DNA from 2 places in the Borborobacter xinjiangensis genome. Region 1 is predicted to be linked to the other one. Evidence: riboswitches for the same ligand, from Rfam matches in the RefSeq annotation. Region 1 holds a riboswitch; the other holds the start of a gene.
What was found. Region 1 has a riboswitch for thiamine pyrophosphate ahead of thiC (phosphomethylpyrimidine synthase ThiC). Riboswitches for the same ligand answer to the same signal wherever they lie in the genome.
Positions count from the first base shown of each region.

Region 2: another riboswitch for thiamine pyrophosphate. It lies ahead of thiB (thiamine ABC transporter substrate binding subunit); the one in region 1 lies ahead of thiC (phosphomethylpyrimidine synthase ThiC).

Region 1 covers NZ_JBLLVA010000004.1:97,352-106,628, forward strand. Annotated here, with positions in the region: gene ACLKMW_RS07085 (type I glutamate--ammonia ligase) at 1-1,021, shown strand, start outside; gene ACLKMW_RS07090 (cysteine hydrolase family protein) at 1,119-1,799, opposite strand; gene ACLKMW_RS07095 (branched-chain amino acid ABC transporter permease) at 1,844-2,863, opposite strand; gene ACLKMW_RS07100 (branched-chain amino acid ABC transporter permease) at 2,938-3,828, opposite strand; gene ACLKMW_RS07105 (ABC transporter ATP-binding protein) at 3,832-4,539, opposite strand; gene ACLKMW_RS07110 (ABC transporter ATP-binding protein) at 4,532-5,278, opposite strand; gene ACLKMW_RS07115 (ABC transporter substrate-binding protein) at 5,494-6,636, opposite strand; gene ACLKMW_RS07120 (helix-turn-helix domain-containing protein) at 6,771-7,376, opposite strand; TPP riboswitch at 7,523-7,639, shown strand; gene thiC (phosphomethylpyrimidine synthase ThiC) at 7,768-9,277, shown strand, end outside.
Region 2 covers NZ_JBLLVA010000007.1:54,215-63,491, forward strand. Annotated here, with positions in the region: gene thiP (thiamine/thiamine pyrophosphate ABC transporter permease) at 1-750, opposite strand, end outside; gene thiB (thiamine ABC transporter substrate binding subunit) at 987-1,988, opposite strand; TPP riboswitch at 2,031-2,153, opposite strand; gene ACLKMW_RS10130 (thiamine diphosphokinase) at 2,261-2,902, shown strand; gene ACLKMW_RS10135 (ABC-F family ATP-binding cassette domain-containing protein) at 2,906-4,717, shown strand; gene ACLKMW_RS10140 (hypothetical protein) at 5,058-6,638, opposite strand; gene ACLKMW_RS10145 (adenylosuccinate synthase) at 6,707-8,005, opposite strand; gene ACLKMW_RS10150 (DMT family transporter) at 8,311-9,225, shown strand.

The DNA of each region.
Region 1 (9,277 bases):
GAGCGGATGCACGCGCAGCATTCTGAGAAACGCCGCCGCGGCACTTGAGAACGCGACCGGCCTGTCGCTCAAGGCCTCATTCGAGCAGGAATTCTACTTGCTCGGCCAGGATCCGGGGCCCGGGCACTCGCTATCCTTTGCGGCGCTGCGCCGTGCCGACCCGTTCGCACCACAACTGATGGCCGCCTTGCAGGAGGCAGGCCTGAACCCGGAAGTGATCCTTGCCGAACTCGGCCCGACACAGTTCGAGGTCAGCATAGCCCCTACAGATCCTGTGGCGGCTGCCGACCGGGCGATCGCGGTAAGGGAAATCACCAGGGAGCTGGCGAGAAATTTCGGCGCGAAGGCAAGCTTTTCGCCGAAACCGTATCTCGACCAGCCCGGCAACGGTGTGCACATCCATTTCAGCCTGGTGGACAAGTCAGGTCGGGGAAAAACCTATGATGCGGATGGACCGGCGCAACTCTCGGCCGAGGCGGCAAGCTTCTGCGCGGGCATATTGCGCCATCTGCCGGCGCTCGTGGCGCTGACGGCGTCAAGCGCTCCGTCCTACTACCGCCTCAAGCCGCATAGCTGGAGTTCGTCCCATACCTGGCTGGCGCGACAGGATCGGGAGGCGACGCTGCGCATCTGCCCCGTCCTGACCATGGCGGATCGGGATCCAGCCGACCAGCTCAACATCGAATATCGCGCCGCCGATGCAACCGCCAATCCCTATCTGGCCTTGGCAGCGCTCATCCATGCCGGACTTGAAGGAATGACCAAGGGCTACAAGCTGCCGCTGCTTACGGCGGTAAATCCGGAGGCATTGTCGCCAGACCAGCGCCGCATGCACCAGCTCGAGCGATTGCCGGGAAGCCTCGGCGAGAGTCTTGACGCCTTGCGGGCAGACGAGACCGTGACCGGCTGGTTTCCAAAGCCCCTCATCGAGAGCTTTTTCGCCGTCAAGCACTCGGAACTGGCACGGCTGGAAGGGCTCGACAACGCAGCGGTTAGCGAACTCTATCGCGACCTTTATTAGGCCCCATCCCGAGGATCGGGACGAGGCCAGCTCGCGCACAGTGCGCGCAAGGATTGCGGCACTTGGAATCGATGCATGATTCCTCTGATTTTAGAAGCTATGCCTTAGCCGGCTGCAGAAAACCCAGCGTCTCCTCAGAAGACGCCACGTGGCAGTAAATCATGTTGATGATTTCCAGCTCGTGGTCGTGTAACTGCTTGGTGGCGGCGGCACAGCAATCCTCGACGACGACGACGTTGAAGCTTTCGTCGGCAAGGCTGCGCACGGTCGAGGAAATGCACTGGTCGGTGAAGATGCCGACCACGATGACGTTCTTGATGCCCATATTCTGCAGTATGAGCCGCATATTGGTGCCGGTCAGCGCGCTGTCGGTCGTCTTGCAGAAGACGATCTCATCGCCCTGCGGCTCAAGCTCGGGCACGATTTTCGATTCCTCGCTGTCCTTGGGCAGCAGCAGATAATTCCAGCCGGGCTTTTTCTGGCTGAGCGAACGGTCACGGCCGTCACTCTTCATGCAGGCGATGCGGGCATACATGACCTCCACACCCTGCGCGCGGCTTTTTTCGACAAGCTTGGCGATGTTGGGGATGACGACGTCATTCATCCGCTGACGGAAGGGCTCCCAGCGGTCGCGTTGTTCGGGATCGTCGGACGGGACCAGATAGATGCCCTGCACATCGACGACAAGCAGCGCGGTTTCGGAAGGATCAAAGACGATATCGTCGGGTTCCGGGGCACCCTGATAATAGAACGAGCGATAGTTCGTCTTCCAGTTCATGGCAGTCTCCAGTCAATTCAAGGATGAAAATCGGTGCGCCCGCGTCAGGCGCGGCGACGCTTTTTCTGAAGCAGGGCGCCGAATTCCTCCGCGCCGATGATGCCGCTGGGGCGCAGCACGAGAACCACGATCATCGCCACCGCCAAAACGATCTCGGTCAGGCCGACCATCTGCCAGGGAAACACGGCCGAACTGTTCAGCGCGTTTTCGGTGGCCCGCAGCGCCTCGAACGCGAAGGTCACCAGGAAGGTGCCGAGCACCGCACCGGACACCGTGGCCGAGCCGCCGATGACCAGCATGCCCAGAATGACGAAGGTCTCCTTCAGATAGAAGGCAGAAGGCTGGAACGAGGTAATGAAATGCGCCCACAGGCCACCGGCAAAGCCGGCGATCAGCGCGCTCAGGATGAAGCCGCGCCAGCGCAGCATGGAAAGATTGGCGCCCATCGCGCCGGCGGCGACCTCGTCGTCCCGCACGGCGCGCAGCAGGAGGCCGGTGCGGGACTCCTTGAACAGCAGTGCCATGACCGCAGCCAGGATCGCTCCCCCGGCCGCCAGATAGACGGTGGTGGCCTTGGGCACACCGAACAGGGTCCGCGGGCCGTTGGTGACTTCGCTCCAGTTCACCATGATGGTGTGCATGACCACCAGCAGCGCAAAGGAGGTGATGACGGCGGCGGCGTCCGACAGGCGCATCAGCGGATAGGCGACGAGTGCCGCAATCAACATGGCGGCCAGCGCGCCGACTGCGATGGAGATATAGGGGCTCAGCAAGACCGGCTTGAGCACAAGGTAGAGGTCCGGCAGCACCATGCCGCGCATCTGCAGCGGAATGGTGAACAGCGAGGAGGTGTAGGCGCCGATGCCCATGAAGGCGACGTGGGCGAAGGACAGAATGCCGGAATTGCCCATGAAGACCTGCAGGCCCAGCACGAGGATCATGTTGATCAAAAGCAGCGTGGTGATGCGTTCGAATACCGGGAAACCCAGCATTTTCGATGCCAGCACCAGCAACAGGACCGGCGCTGTCACGGCGGCGAGTGTGATCAGCTTGCTATTGTTCATCGTCATTGTCCGTTCGAGCAATTCCAGGAAAAGTGGAAACCGGTTTTCCGTGCGGAATTGCGTAAAAACAAATTCTAGGTCCGCTGTCCGGTCGCCGGGCCCTTGATCAGGCCGTCGGGCCGCCAGAGCAGGATCAGGATGACCAGCGAGAACGTGAAGGCGTCACGGAACTTCAGGAGCTCAGGTGGCAGGGCGTAGTTGAAAGTGGTAACGATCAGCGCCAGCAGGAAGCCGCCGACGACGGCGCCTTGCAGGCTCCGCATGCCGCCGATGACCGTGGCGATGAAAGCGACCAACAACGGTTCCAGACCAATGCCGGGAACCACCGAACCGATGCGGCCCAACCAGAACAGCGAGACGACGCCGGCCAGCAGTCCGCTGATCGCAAAGGCAGAGGTGATGACCAGATTGGCCGGAATGCCCAGCATCCGCGCCATGGTGAATTTCGTCGCCGCCGCCCGCATGGCTAGACCCAGCACCGTCTTCTTCATGATGAAGGAAAACAAAGCGAGCATGAGCGCCGCTGTCGCGATGGTGAGGATGTTCCGCAGCGGAATGATCGCGCCTCCAAGCACGATCGTGTCGGAAAACACCGAAGGCAGCGGCACGGTGCGGGCACGCGGCGAGATGAACAGCAGCGCGGCATTCTGCAGAAGCGTCGAGAAGGCGAATGAGGTGATGAGCACCGCCGTTACCGACTTGGATCGCACCGGGCGGAAGGCCACATATTCGGTGGCGATGCCCGTGAGTATCGCCATCAACACGGCGACCCCTGCCATCGCCAGCCATGGCAAAGGAGAGCCGCTGAGCAGGAACAGCGTGTAGCCGGCAACCATGATCAACTCGCCATAAGCGAAATTGACTAGCTTCAAGATGCCGTAAACGATGACCAGTCCGAGCGCCATCAGGGCGTAAAGGCTGCCGAGGCTGAGCACGTCGATGAGGAATTGGATATAGATGGCCACGCCTCAGCTCCCCAGATAGATCGACTTGAGATCGGAACGCTCGGCGATTTCAGCGGCCGTGCCTTCCGCAGCCACGCGGCCCAGCGAAAGCACATAGTTGCGGTCGCTGATCTTCATCGCCTTCGTCGCATTCTGTTCGACCAGCAGGATGGTGACGCCAGACTTGCGCAGCGCCACGATCATCTCGAAGATCTTGTCGACGATGACCGGAGCAAGGCCCAGAGACGGTTCGTCCAGCAAAAGCAGGCTCGGGTTCGACATCATGGCGCGCGCGATCACCAATTGCTGCTGCTGACCGCCGGACAAGGTTCCGGCCGGCTGCTTCACGCGTTCGGCAAGCAGCGGAAACAGCTCGAACATCTGCTGGCGCGTCGCCGCCACCGCCTTTGTGTCGAAGCGCCGGCTGAATGCGCCGAGCTGGAGATTCTCATCGACCGTCAGATCGGGAAACACGTCCCTGGTTTCGGGGACCATGGCCACGCCGCGCCGCACGAGTTGCTCGGGCGAAAGGCTGGAAATGTTTTCGCCATTGAGCGTTATGGTGCCGCGCGCCGGCTTGAGCACGCCGGCAATCGACTTGAGCGTCGAGGACTTTCCCGCGCCGTTCGCACCGAGCAGGGTGACGAGTTCGCCTTTCTCGACCCTCAGGCTGACGTCACGCACGGCCTTGACCGCGCCGTAGCGCAGCTCGATTCCCTTGATCTCAAGCATGGTTTTCGGCCTCCAATGCATCGGCGCCGAGATAGGCTTCGATCACCGCCGGCAGGCGGCGCACTTCATCGACCCCGCCTTCGCCGATGGTCTTTCCTTGTGCGATGGCCTGGAGGCGGTGGCACAGACGCATGATCAGCGGCATGTCGTGATCGATGATGACGATGCCCAGATCGCGCTCCTCGGGCAGCCGCTTGAGTATCTGCATCAGCATGCCCGATTCCTCTTCGTTCATGCCGGCGGCGGGTTCGTCGAGCAGCAGATATTTGGGATCGGCCACCAGAGCGCGCGCGATTTCCACGCGGCGCTCGTCGCCATAGTTGAGTGAGCTCGCCAGTTCGGACCGATAGTCGGTGAGGGAGAATTCTTCCAGAAGCCGGTCGACGCCGCTGCGCGCCTGGCGCCGCGAACTGCCCTTGGCGATGGCAGCTACCTCGATGTTCTCGGCAACCGTCAGATTGCCGAACAGGCGAACCGTCTGGAACGAACGCATGATGCCGCGCAATGCCCGCTGGCGCGGCAGCAGCGCGCCAATGTCTTCGCCATCGCACAGAACCGTTCCCGAAACCGGCGTCACCTGCCCGGTCAGGACATTGATCAGGGTGGTTTTTCCCGAACCGTTGGGTCCGATCAGGCCCAGGATTTCGCGGCGGTTGAGCGTCAGATCGACATTGTCGAGGGCGCGCAGGCCGGAAAATTCCACAACGATTGAGTTGGCTTGAAGGCTTGGATTGGCCATGGTGTCTTAACCGAATTCGAGAGAAAGGCTCCGGCAAGCGCCGCCTTCCGAAGCCTGGGGCGGAACGGCGTGTGAGCCTTGCCCATGAAGGACCGCAGCGGCTGATGTAAGCCGGTCCTTGCGGTCGCATCGTCGCATGTCGCGGAACACGGTGGCGTGCCGATGTCCGCGACGATGCTTTTCCTTGTCCTGCTGCGCAGGACGAGCCTTGTCCGTTACGGGGCAGGCTGGCTTTCCGCACGGCGCCATCCCAGGAAGGAAGGCTTGCCGCCATTGATGGCGATGACCGCAGCCGACTTGTTCGGCTGATGGCCGAGTTCAGCCGAGCTGTAGGACAGTTTGCCGGTCAGCAGATCGAACTCGTTTTCCTCCAGCGCCTTGGCAACTGCGGCACCGTCGGTCGAGCCGGCGATCTTGACCGCTTCGGCCATCAGCATGACGGTATCCCAGCCGGTAGCGACAAAGGAGGTGTCCGGCTCGGAACCGTACTGGGCCTTGTAGAGGTCGATGAACTTGGGCATGTCGGCATGCGCTTCCGGGCCCATCCAGGTGTGGCCGACGAAGTAGATTTCATTGCCGAATCTCTCGCCGAGTGCCTCGAACAGACCGGGGTCGTCATAGGAATCGCCGCCCATGATCGGCGTGGTGATGCCAACTTCGCGAATCGCGCGGATGATCGTGCCGAGATCAGGCATATAGGATGAGATGAAGATCACATCCGGCTTTTCCGGCAGCGCCTGCAGACGGGCAAGCTGCGCGGAAAAGTCCTGCGCGCCCTGCGTATAGGCGTCCTGGAGCACGACTTCGCCGCCCAGGTCCTTGAAATGCTGGGTGAAATATTTGCTCAGGCTCTTGGTGTAGGCGATGAACTGATCGGTAACTACATAGGCCGTCTTCCAGCCGCGCTCCTTGAAGGCGTATTCGGCCGCGGTCGCGCCCATCGCCGTGTTCCACATCGACAAGGTGAACTGCTTGTCGCCGAGCGACCAGGAGCTGTAGAGCGGATCGGAAGCGCAGGTTGAGATGCCGACAATGTTGGCGTTCTGCGCCTCGCGGCTGGCAGGCCCGCCGAAATCGAAATCGCATGGCGCGATGATCAGCTCGGCGCCCTGGTTGATCACGTTGATGGCATTGTTGCCGACCGTCACCGGATCGCTCTTGCCGTCGATGTTGACCAGCTTGATCTGCTTGCCGAGCAGGCCACCTTGCTCGTTAAGGACCTTGACGGCGACTTCCGCGCCCTTGAGACCCGCCTCGTCCAGCGGCGCCTGCACGCCGGTCAGGCTGAGCGCGCCGCCGATGATGATCTCGTCGGCCGCGGCATTTGCCGCCAGACCCGCACTCAATGCCAGCGCCATGACGAGACGCGAAACTCCACCGTATAGCCTCACTTAGATGCCCTCCATAATCGAACCGGTTTCAAAGGTTTCAACGCGCTGCAATGCTCCGCAGCCACAAAATTGTCAATATTGAAAATTTTCTTTTAAGAAAATCAGGTCCGGCGCGGAATGGAAGCGCGGGTCGAAACGAAAAAGATTTCAGCAGGTTGCTCGCTGGTGCGGACATAGGCATGCGCGACGCCCGAATCGAAACAGACGCTGTCGCCTTGCTCCAGATGCTGGGGCTCCCGACCTTCATAGTGGAGGTCGATCGAGCCTGAAAGCACCGTCACGACCTCTTCGCCCTCATGGTTGCTCCAGTCGACGCGGTCAGGCACTTGCGTCGTGTGGATGATCATGATTCCCGGGTTGAGCCGGCCGTGTGTCCGGGTGGCCTGAGGGTAATAGTCGTACAGGCCGGTATGGTGCGGTTCTATCTGCGAGCGTCGCTGCAGGATGAACTTTTCCTCCTGGGTGTCCTGCTCGATGATGTCGGTTACAAGAACACCCAGGCCCCGGGCTATTTTGTAGATGGTCTGGAAACCGCCCAAAACTTTGCCGGTCTCGATCTTGCTGATGGTGGCGAACGAGACACCGCTTTTCTTGCTGAGTTCTACGAGAGTAACATTTTGGGCCAGGCGTCGCTGCCTTAGTCTCTTCCCGATATTGGCCGGAGATGAAGTCTGCTCTGCCTTCCGGGACTTCTGAATTTTTGCCATGTGAATCGTCAAGGCTTTACTGCGGTTGCGAAGCCGACAGCTACCGCCACGTCGACATGGCGCTATGCATGGCATGGTCCGGATGCTTTGGCCAGTGCATCAGCTACAGCCGGGTTGACAGGCAGGCCGGCGATCGCCCAACATGCAGCCTTCACCAGGGGAGTCCCGACAAGGGGCTGAGATACTGCTGGCTCGCGCAGCGCAGTGACCCGTCGAACCTGATCCAGTTCATACTGGCGTAGGGATGGTGCAGGCGCTCCATGGGTCATCTGTCCGTCGCGGGCGATGCGAAATATCGGATAAGCTGTCCGATCGCTGACAAGCGAAGCGTCTTATTCCTCCTTCCGGCACCGAACTGGGTCTCCAATGCGACCGAGCAAAGGAGGTCCCTATGAATGCCTTGACTCCCACCGTCACCACCGGCGTGCTGCCCGCATCGCGCAAGATCTACAAGGCTGGAGCCATCCATGCCGATCTTCGCGTGCCGATGCGCGAGATCGCCGTTCATCCGAGCGCCGGCGAACCGCCGGTGACGGTTTATGATTCCTCGGGCCCCTACACCGACGCCGATGCGGCCATTGCCATCGACAAGGGCCTGCCGCGTCTTCGCGAAGCCTGGATCGCGGCGCGCGGCGATGTAGAATCCTATGAAGGCCGCACGGTCAGGCCTGAGGACAACGGCTTTGTCTCAGGCGATCGGCTGACGCCGGAATTTCCGGCGCGGCATCGTGCGCTGCGTGCGGTGTCCGGCCGGGCCGTGACCCAGCTTGCCTATGCGCGCGCCGGTATCGTCACGCCGGAAATGGAATTCGTGGCCATCCGCGAGAATCTCGGGCGGGAGCGGCTGGCGCATGCGGCGGAGCGCGACGGCCAATCCTTCGGCGCCGCAGTTCCTGATTTCGTCACGCCTGAATTCGTGCGCGACGAGGTGGCGCGCGGCCGCGCCATCATTCCCGCCAACATAAACCATCCCGAAAGCGAGCCGATGATCATCGGCCGCAATTTCCTGGTGAAGATCAACGCGAATATCGGCAACTCGGCGGTCACCTCCTCCATGGCCGAGGAAGTGGAAAAGATGGTGTGGGCGATCCGCTGGGGCGCCGACACCGTCATGGACCTGTCGACCGGCCGCAACATCCACAATATCCGCGAATGGATCATCCGCAACGCGCCGGTGCCGATCGGTACCGTGCCGCTCTACCAGGCGCTGGAAAAGGTTGGCGGCATCGCCGAGGACCTGAGTTGGGAGGTTTATCGAGATACGCTGATCGAGCAGGCCGAGCAGGGCGTCGACTACTTCACCATCCATGCCGGGGTGCGGCTTTCCCACATTCCGCTGACGGTCGATCGCGTCACCGGCATCGTCAGCAGGGGTGGCTCGATCATGGCCAAATGGTGCCTGCATCACCATAGGGAGAGCTTTCTCTACGAGCATTTCGACGAAATCTGCGACATCGCCCGCGCCTATGACGTGTCCTTCTCGCTCGGCGACGGCCTGCGCCCCGGCTCCATAGCCGACGCCAACGATGCCGCGCAGTTCGCCGAACTGGAGACGCTGGGAGAGCTGACGCAGATCGCCTGGGCCAAGGACTGCCAGGTGATGATCGAGGGGCCGGGCCATGTGCCCATGCACAAGATCAAGGAGAACATGGACAAGCAGCTCGAAGTCTGCGGCGAGGCGCCGTTCTACACGCTCGGGCCGCTGACGACCGACATTGCGCCGGGCTACGACCACATCACCTCCGGCATCGGGGCGGCGATGATCGGCTGGTTCGGCACCGCCATGCTCTGCTATGTCACGCCCAAGGAGCATCTCGGCCTTCCCGACCGCGACGACGTCAAGACTGGCGTCATCACCTACAAGATCGCAGCACATGCCGCCGATCTCGCCAAGGGGCATC
Region 2 (9,277 bases), on a different contig from region 1:
CACGGCGCGCGCCGGATCGAAGTCGAAGCGCAGGGACTGGTATATGGCGACTTCCAGCGTGGTGGCGCTCGGGCCGCCACCCAGCGTCAGCACAATGGTAAACGAGGTGATGCAGAGCATGAACACCAGGCCGGCCACGCCGGGCAGGCTGGCGCGCAGCACCGGCCATTCGACCAGCCGAAAGGCCGGCCGTGCCCCCATGCCAAGCTGGCTCGCCAGCCGCCACTGGTCTGGTGGCACCGTATTCAGGGCTTCGAGGAATAGCCGTGCTGCCAGCGGCAGGTTGAAGAATACATGGGCGACCAGAATGCCTGACAGTCCGTATATTCCCGGCCAATCCTCGCCGGAGATCGCGCCGAACATGTCGGCGAAGAGGCCGGCGCGGCCGTAGAGCGCCAGCACGCCGAGTGCTGCGACGATCGCCGGCAGCGCCAACGGCACTGCGAAAAGCTGCAGGATCAGGCCGCGGCCCCAAAATGAAGGATGCCGCGACAAAGCGCGGGCAACGAACAGAGCGGGAATGACCGAAAGCAGGGTCGACAGCAAAGCCTGCCAAAGCGTGAAGCGGACAACGCGCATCAGATAGGAATCGAACGCCGAAAACGCGCCCGACAGGTCGCCCGCGCCCTCCACGACCAGACCGACAAACGCCCCGCCGATGAGAAGGGTGACCGCCGCAAGCGCTAGCACGCCGGCGGTTATGCGGGCGTCGGCGTGGTGGGCGGACTGCACGCGACCTAAGCTGCGCATGAGCGGAGCGCCAGGGAAGGTTGCACGTCGGCCTTGCCGACGTCACCCCCCTCTGTCCTGGACATCCCGCCCTCAAGGGGGGAGATCACGCCGGCATCAAAATCCCCCTTCCTCTCTATCGTCGCAAGAGAGATGCAAACGAGCGTGAAAGCCAATCTCCCCCCTTGAGGGGGAGATGTCCGGCAGGACAGAGGGGGGTATGGCACTCTCATTACCGGTTTCCCGAGGCGCGCCTACTACTTGCTCATCACCGCCAGCCATTCATCGACCCAGGCCTTACGATTGGCGGCCACTTCTTCCGAACCAATCTCGAGGGTGGTCGTCGGCTTGATCAGCTTGTCGAATGCAGGATTGAGCGGCTTGTCGGTCTCTCCGGCAGGAAGCATCCAGTTGGTTTCGGGAATGACGTCCTGAAAGCCGGGGCCGACCATGAATTCCATGAATTTTTTCGCCAGCGGGTTCTTCGCGCCGGTGGTGGTGATGCCGGCCACCTCGACTTGCAGATAATGACCCTCGGCGAAGGAGGCCGCCTTGTATCTTTCGCTTCCTTCCGAAATCATGTGATAGGCAGGCGATGTCGTATAGGAGAGCACCATCGGCGCCTCGCCCTTGGTGAACAGGCCATAGGCCTCGCTCCAGCCGGGTGTCACCGTCAGCACGCGGTTCTTAAGCTTCGCCCACGCTTCCTGAGCCCTATCGCCATAGACGGCCTTGACCCACAGAAGCAGGCCGAGCCCCGGCGTCGAGGTGCGCGGGTCCTGGATGACGATCTTTTCGCTGGCATCGCCTTCGACCAGTTCCTTGAGACTGGCCGGCGGGTTGGCGAGCTTCTCCGTGTCGTAGATCACGGCGAAATAGCCATAGTCGAACGGCACGAATATATCGTCGCTCCACCCACCCGGCACCTTGACCTTGGAAGCGTCGACGCCCGAGGCTGTGAACAGGCCGGTCTTGCGCGCTTCGGCCGTCAGGTTGGTATCGAGTCCGAGCACGATTTCGGCCTTGGTTGCCTCACCTTCGAGCTTGACCCGGTTGAGCAGGGCCACGCCGTCGGCCACCGAAACGAAATCGACCGTGCAGCCGCATTCGGCCTCGAACGCCTTCTTGATCTGCGGACCCGGCCCCCACTCGGCCGTGAAGCTTTCATAGGTGTAGACGGTAAGCTTCTCGGCAGCCATTGCAGGCGCGGAAGCGGCAAGCGCGAGAGCGGAGACCAGGGAGAAAAGCAGTGTGCGCATCGGCGCCTCCTTCATTGCTGTTGAGGGGAATTGAAGCGCCGGACGTCCGAAGCATCTAATCCCTCCGCCGGTACAAACCGGATCAGGTTCAGCGGGTTGGCTGGGTTTCCCCTAAACCTCTCAGCCGGCACATGAACCATGCACACGGCACCCCGTTAGAGCGTCGATAGACATAGGGCGGAGCAAGGGGGCGCGCAAGCGCTGTTTGGCTTTCGCTCCGGCAAGCTCCGCCCTTCCGTTACGGGGGGACGGCGTGATAGAGGCGAGCGACAATGAGCCGATTTTTCATCCTGCTTGGCGGCGACCTCATCCGTACGCCCCGCCTTGAAGCGCAGCTTGCGGGCAGCCGCGTCATTGCCGCCGATTCCGGCATCCGCCATGCGGCCATGCTCGACGTGATGCCCGAGCTATGGGTCGGCGATTTCGATTCGACGCCGGCCGACCTGCTGGACGACTATTCGGGGGTCCCGCGCGACGTCTTCCCCCCCGATAAGGACAACACCGACGGCGAACTCGCAATCGCTGCGGCGCTCGACATGGGTGCGACCTCGTTGGTGCTGGCCGGGGCCTTCGGCGGGTCGCGAGCCGACCATGCATATCTGCATCTGGCGCTGGCGGTGCGGCTGGCTGAGGATGGAACACCTGTCGTCCTGACCAGCGGCCATCAGGAAGGGCGGCCACTCCTGCCCGGCACCACCAGTTTCGACTATCCGGACGGAACGGTGTTTTCGGTGATCGGCTTTTCCGAACTTTCCGGCCTGACCGAAACCGGCGCCAAGTGGCCTCTCGACCGTGTCGAGGTGCCCTTCGGCTCCTCGCTCACCCTCTCCAATGAAGTGCGCGGCAACCTGCGCATAGCGCTCGATAGCGGTCGCGCGATGCTGATTGCCCATCCCTATCCTTCGGACATCTGATTCATGGCTCCACCCCTTCTCTCACTCGACGGGATAAGACTGACCTTCGGAGGGACACCCCTGCTCGATGGCGCTTCGCTTTCGGCTTCGGCCGGCGAGCGCATAGCACTGGTCGGGCGCAACGGCTCGGGCAAGTCGACGCTTCTGAAGATCGCCGCCGGCATGGTCGAGGCGCAGGACGGCGAGGTCTTTCGCCAGCCCTCCGCCACGATCCGCTACCTGCCGCAGATGCCCGACATGGATGGCTTCGCCAATGTCCGCGCCTATGTGGAAGCAGGGCTTGGCCCGGCGGACGATCCTTATCGCGCCACCTATCTCATGGAGCATCTGGGTCTGACCGGCGAGGAAAGTCCTGCCCGACTTTCCGGCGGCGAGGCGCGGCGCGCCGCCTTGGCGCGGGTGATGGCGCCGGAGCCGGACATATTGCTGCTCGACGAGCCGACCAACCATCTCGACCTCACCGTGATTGAGTGGCTCGAAGAGGAACTCAGCCGTACGTCTTCCGCGCTGATAATGATCTCGCATGACCGGCGTTTTCTCGAACGCGTGTCGCGCGCCACGGTCTGGCTCGATCGTGGCCAGACCCGCCGGCTCGACAAGGGCTTCGCTCATTTCGAGGAATGGCGCGACATCATCCTCGAGGAAGAAGAGCGCGAACAGCACAAGCTCGGCCGCCAGATCGTGCGCGAGGAACACTGGCTGCGCTATGGCGTGACCGCACGGCGCAAGCGCAACATGCGCCGGCTTGGCGAATTGCAGTCGATGCGCCAGCGCTTCCGCAGCCATCGCGGCGCTGAGGGAGTGGCGACGATGGTGGCGAGTGACGCCGCCGAATCCGGCAAGCTGGTCATCGAGGCGAAATCCATCGGCAAGAGCTTCGGCGACCTCACCGTGGTCAAAGATTTCTCCACGCGCATCCAGCGTGGCGACCGCATCGGCATGGTCGGGCCGAACGGCGCCGGCAAGACAACGCTTCTGAAGATGCTGACCGGCGAACTGGAGCCGGATTCAGGTTCGGTGCGCCTCGGCGTCAATCTCGAGATCGCCACGCTCGACCAGAAGCGCGCCGCCGTCGACCCGCAGGAGACGCTCGCTCACTTCCTGACCGATGGACGCGGGGAAAATCTCGTCATCAATGGCGAGGAGCGTCATGTCGTCTCCTATATGAAGGATTTCCTGTTCAAGCCGGAGCAGGCGCGCACGCCGGTGCGCGAGCTTTCCGGCGGCGAGCGGGCGCGGCTCATCCTGGCCCGGGTGCTGGCGCGTCCGGCCAACCTGCTGGTGCTGGACGAGCCAACCAACGATCTCGACATGGAGACACTGGAACTGCTGCAGGAACTCGTCGCCGGTTTCGCCGGCACCGTCATCCTCGTCAGCCATGATCGCGATTTTCTCGACCGCACTGTCACAAGCATCATCGCGCCCGAAGGCGATGGACGCTGGGTAGAATATGCCGGCGGCTATTCCGACATGCTGGCGCAACGCGGCGGCAACAAGCTTGCCGACCGACGAACGGCTGGCAGGCAGCCGCCGGAAAAGCCGCGCACCGAAAGCGCCCCTCCGCCGAAGGCGCCAGCGACAAAACTCTCCTTCAAGCAGAAATTCGCGCTTGAAAACCTGCCGGGAAAGATGGCTGCGATTTCCGAGGCGATTTCCGATCTGGAGAACAGCATCGCCGATCCGGCATTCTACGAGCGCGACCCGAAGGGTTTTCAGAAGACCATCGTAGCGCTCGACAAGGAGCGCGCCACCCTGGCCGCCATGGAGGAGGAGTGGCTGGAACTGGAGATGCTCCGGGAAGAGCTGGAGGGGTGAGGAGTGGTGCGCGTTAGGTCATGAACTCATAAATCTGGTCGAAATGGTGTGAGGCCATCTCGCCGGATACAAGGAGCGAAGGCGCAGGAAAAGCCAACGCTTTGGCTTTTCGAACGCCCCGAGCCATTAGCGAAGGGCAGGAGCGAGGTGCCTCGCCACCCAACCTGCGTCACCTCGGCTGACGAGCGCCGCTAGGCAAAGAGCCGGGGTCCACTCCGTAACGAACAAAATGGGCGCCGATACGCCGCTGCGCTACGCGCCGCCGCGTTGCGGGATAACGCCACTCTTGCGCATCGTGCCCGAGCCGCGAAATGACGCCAATCTCGGCGCCGCGACGTTCTCAGCCGTTGCCGCCATCACTGCTGGCGCTCTGCCAGGCTTTCAGCGCTTCGTCGAACGCCCTTTGTCCGGGAATGCCCTTTTCCATGGTGAACAGCGCCCGCCGTCCGGACTTGTAGATCAACGGCACGTCGATCCAGCTCTGCCGGCGCAGCAAGGTCAGATTGGACTCGATCTCGGCTTTGCCGTCGTTCAGCGCCACCAGGAAAAAGCCATCCGCGATCTTGGCCGGAATGCCGATCAGCGGACTGCCGGCGGCTTGCTCGGAGTCCTTCATCGACACGCGCAGGATGTTTTCTATACCGCCACCTTCGAAGCCGTCGGGTGTCAGGAAGATCACCTCGATGATATGGCTGGCTGGCAGCGTCTGGTCGGCATTGCGGCGAATGGTCATGCGCAACTGCAAATCCTTGCCAGGGATGGTCGCTTCCGCACGGATGGCCGGTTCAGGCGGCAGGTCGCCACCCGGCGATTCCTGCACCACGGACCAGACGATATTGCCCGACTCGGCCGAGCCCTGGGCGACGTTGGTGCGCTCCTCGTAGAAGATCGCGCGCTGACCGACCGGCACGCCCGGCTGTTCGCTCGAAGTGGCGGCGGTCTCGGCGGGAGCGGCAGGCGTTGCGGTCGAGGGCGGCTGCGTTGCCGCCGCAAGCGATGTTCCTTCACCGATCGCCGCTGTTCCGCCCGCCGGGCCGGCGTCGATCTCCTGGCCTTCCGGTGTCAGGCGCTGCGTGAATTTCGGCTCGGCCGGCTCGGCAGCCTCGGGGGTCGCGGGCGTCGTTGCAGCCTCATCCGCTTCAGGCGCGGGCTCCTCCGTGGGTGGCGCCGGTTCCTCGGCCGGTGTCGTGACTGCGACCTCGGGCTCGCTGGTGCCGAAAAGATTTGCAAATGCGTCCTTGTTGAGCCAGATGCCATAGCCACCGCCTGCTATCACCGCGAGCGCGATCAACGCGGCGATCAAGCCGCCATAGCTGCGGCGCTTCGCCGGCGCCTCATCTTCGACCGCCCCCACGCGGGTGCTGAACTGGCTGTCATCGTCCTCGGCACGGAAATCATTTCCGGCCTCTGACCAGCTTCCCGGCGAATCGATGTCTTTGTCGGCCGGCGTCACGACAGGGGTGGTCTTCGGCCAGCTTTCGCTCTTCGGTGCCGGCTCGACGGCTTTCGACGCGGCAGGCGCCTCGTCAACCGGAGCCGAAGCTGCGGGTCGCACAAGCGCGGTTGGCGGCACCGGGGCCACCGTTGGATAGGGGGCGGCGGCAACCTCGGGCGCCGGTTTCGACGGCTCGTTCTTTTGACGCTCTATCGAGGCGAAGACATCGTCGAGTTCCTGCAACGGATCTTCGCTGATCTTCGGGCCGGCGCGATCGACGTATTCCTTCTCGATGGTCGCGATAGCGTCTTCCAGCGCCCGCTTCTGCCGCTCGACCACCGCTTTTGGCGGTGCGGGAGTGATCGCCGCAAGCTTCGTCTCCACCGTCGCACGGGCCTTGGTGTAGACGCGCTGGCGAAGTTCCGGCGGCGGCGCATCGCCGAGCGCGTCCAGCGTCTTCTTCAGAACCGCAACGAAATCTGCCATTTTTCCAATAGACCCGTAGCTTGCATTCCATTCTCCGCTCCGTTGACCGGCGCGAAGAACGGCAAAAATTAGTCGTGAAAGGGATCGGTCACAAGTATGGTGTCGTCCCGTTCCGGGCTGGTGGACAGGAGTGCCACCGGGGCGCCGATCAGTTCCTCGATGTGACGGACATATTTTACCGCCTGCGCCGGCAGGTCGTTCCAGCTGCGTGCGCCACGCGTGGTGCCTTTCCAGCCTTCCAGCGTCTCATAGATCGGTTGCACGCGCGCCTGCGCGCCCTGGCTGGCCGGCAGATAGTCGATCTCTTCGCCGTCGAGCATATAGCCGGTGCAAACCTTGATCTCGTCCAGGCCGTCAAGGACGTCGAGCTTGGTCAGGGCGATGCCGCTGATGCCGTTGACGGCAACGGCCTGGCGCACCAGCACGGCGTCGAACCAGCCGCAACGCCGCTTGCGTCCGGTGACGACGCCGAACTCATGGCCTTGCGTGCCGAGGAACTCACCGATTTCGTTCTGCTGCTCGGTCGGAAACGGTCCCTCGCCGACGCGTGTCGTATAGGCCTTGGTGATGCCGAGCACGTATCCGATCGCGTCGGGACCGAGCCCGGAACCCGGCGCCGCCTGGCCGGCGACGGTGTTGGACGAGGTGACGAACGGATAGGTGCCATGATCGATGTCGAGTAGCGTTCCTTGTGCGCCTTCGAACAGGATACGTGCTCCGGAGCGGCGCTTCTCGTCGAGAACCTTCCATACCCGGTCCATGTAGGGCAGGATGGCCTCGGCCACCGACGTCAACTCCTGCATGATCGTCTCATGCGCGACCTCCGGATGACCAAGGCCGCGGCGCAGCGCATTGTGATGCGTCAGCAGACGGTCCACCTTGAGCGGCAATGTTTCCAAATCAGCCAGATCCATCACCCGTACGGCGCGACGGCCGACCTTGTCCTCATAGGCCGGGCCTATGCCGCGACGGGTCGTTCCGATTTTCGTTCCGGAATTAGAGGCCGCATCTTCACGAAATCCATCCAGTTCCCGGTGCAGCGACAGGATAAGCGCCGTGTTTTCGGCTATTTTCAGGCGGTCGGGCGTCACGTCCACGCCTTGCGCACGAAGTTTTTCGGTCTCGGCCACAAAGGCATGCGGATCGAATACCACGCCGTTGCCGATGATGGAGAGCTTGCCCTCGCGCACGATGCCGGAGGGCAGCAGCGACAGCTTGTAGACCTTGCTGTCGACGACGAGCGTGTGGCCGGCATTGTGGCCGCCTTGAAACCGCACGACCACATCGGCGCGCTCCGACAGCCAGTCGACGATCTTGCCCTTGCCTTCGTCGCCCCACTGTGAGCCGACGACCACCACATTTGCCATGATTTCTTCCTTCCGATGCCGCGCAAACATTGGCGAGCATATGAAAACGACAGGCTTCTATAACCTCACGGTCGGCCGAAGGCGACATTTCTTTGGCCTTTGCGGCACTGCCGGGCACAACAATTTCCGGCTTCGCCGCGCCGCGCCTCCTATCGAGAACCAAAGGATTCTGCAACAGTTTCGCCCGGCCGGGGGATAGTGATTTACGGCGAATGCTGATCTTGATGTACAGCCGTGACCGTCTTTACTTGGCCCTTCATCCGAAATAGTCGTCAGCCAACGCCTTTTTCAAGGCCGTACAAACCATGCATCGAACCGCTTATACGCTGCTGCTTCTCACGACGCTCTGCTGGGCGGGCAATGCCATTGCAGGCAAGCTGGCGGTCGGCCATGTCTCGCCCATGGTGCTGGCGACCGCTCGGTGGGGCTTGGCGCTGCCCATCCTGTTCCTGATCAGCCGCAAGCACCTGCCGGCCGATTTACCGCTCCTTCGCCGTCACCTGCCCTTTCTTCTGGTCATCGCAACGCTGGGCTTCACCATATTCAGCGTCTTCATGTACTGCGCGCTGCTCTACACCTCGGCCATCAATGTCAGCATCGAACAGGGCGGAATGCCGCTCTTCGTATTTCTGGCGACCTTCGTTCTGTTCAGGACCCGGGCAAGCCTGGCGCAGATCGCGGGCTTCGCGCTTTCCCTGATGGGCGTGCTCCTGACGACCCTCCACGGCGATATCTGGCGGCTCTTTTCCCTCCACGTAAATTTCGGGGATGCGCTGATGCTTGTCGCCGTGATTGCCTATGGCTTCTACACGGCGGCGCTGCGACAGAAGCCTGACGTCCACTGGACGAGCCTGATGACGGCCTTGTGCGTCGGCGCAATGGCCAGCGCCATACCGTTCCTCATAGGCGAATGGTTGATGGGCGGGATGATCTTGCCCGACGCCAAAGGCTGGGCAATCATCGGCTTCGTGGTGCTGTTTCCATCGATTCTTGCGCAGATCTTCTACATTCGCGCCGTCGAACTGATCGGGGCCAATCGCGCCGGCCTGTTCATCAATTTCCTGCCGCTTTGGGGCGCGCTGCTGTCGGTCCTGATCGTCGGCGACGCCTTCCATGCCTATCACGCCGTCGCGCTGATCATGGTATTGGGCGGCGTGCTGATCGCCGAGCTCAGCAGCCGCAGAGCTGCGGCCAGGGAACTGGAAGTGGAGGTCCGCTGAAGCGGCAGGTCTGCCTGCCTGGCAGCAAAGAATAAAGGCGCCGCAAACCGGC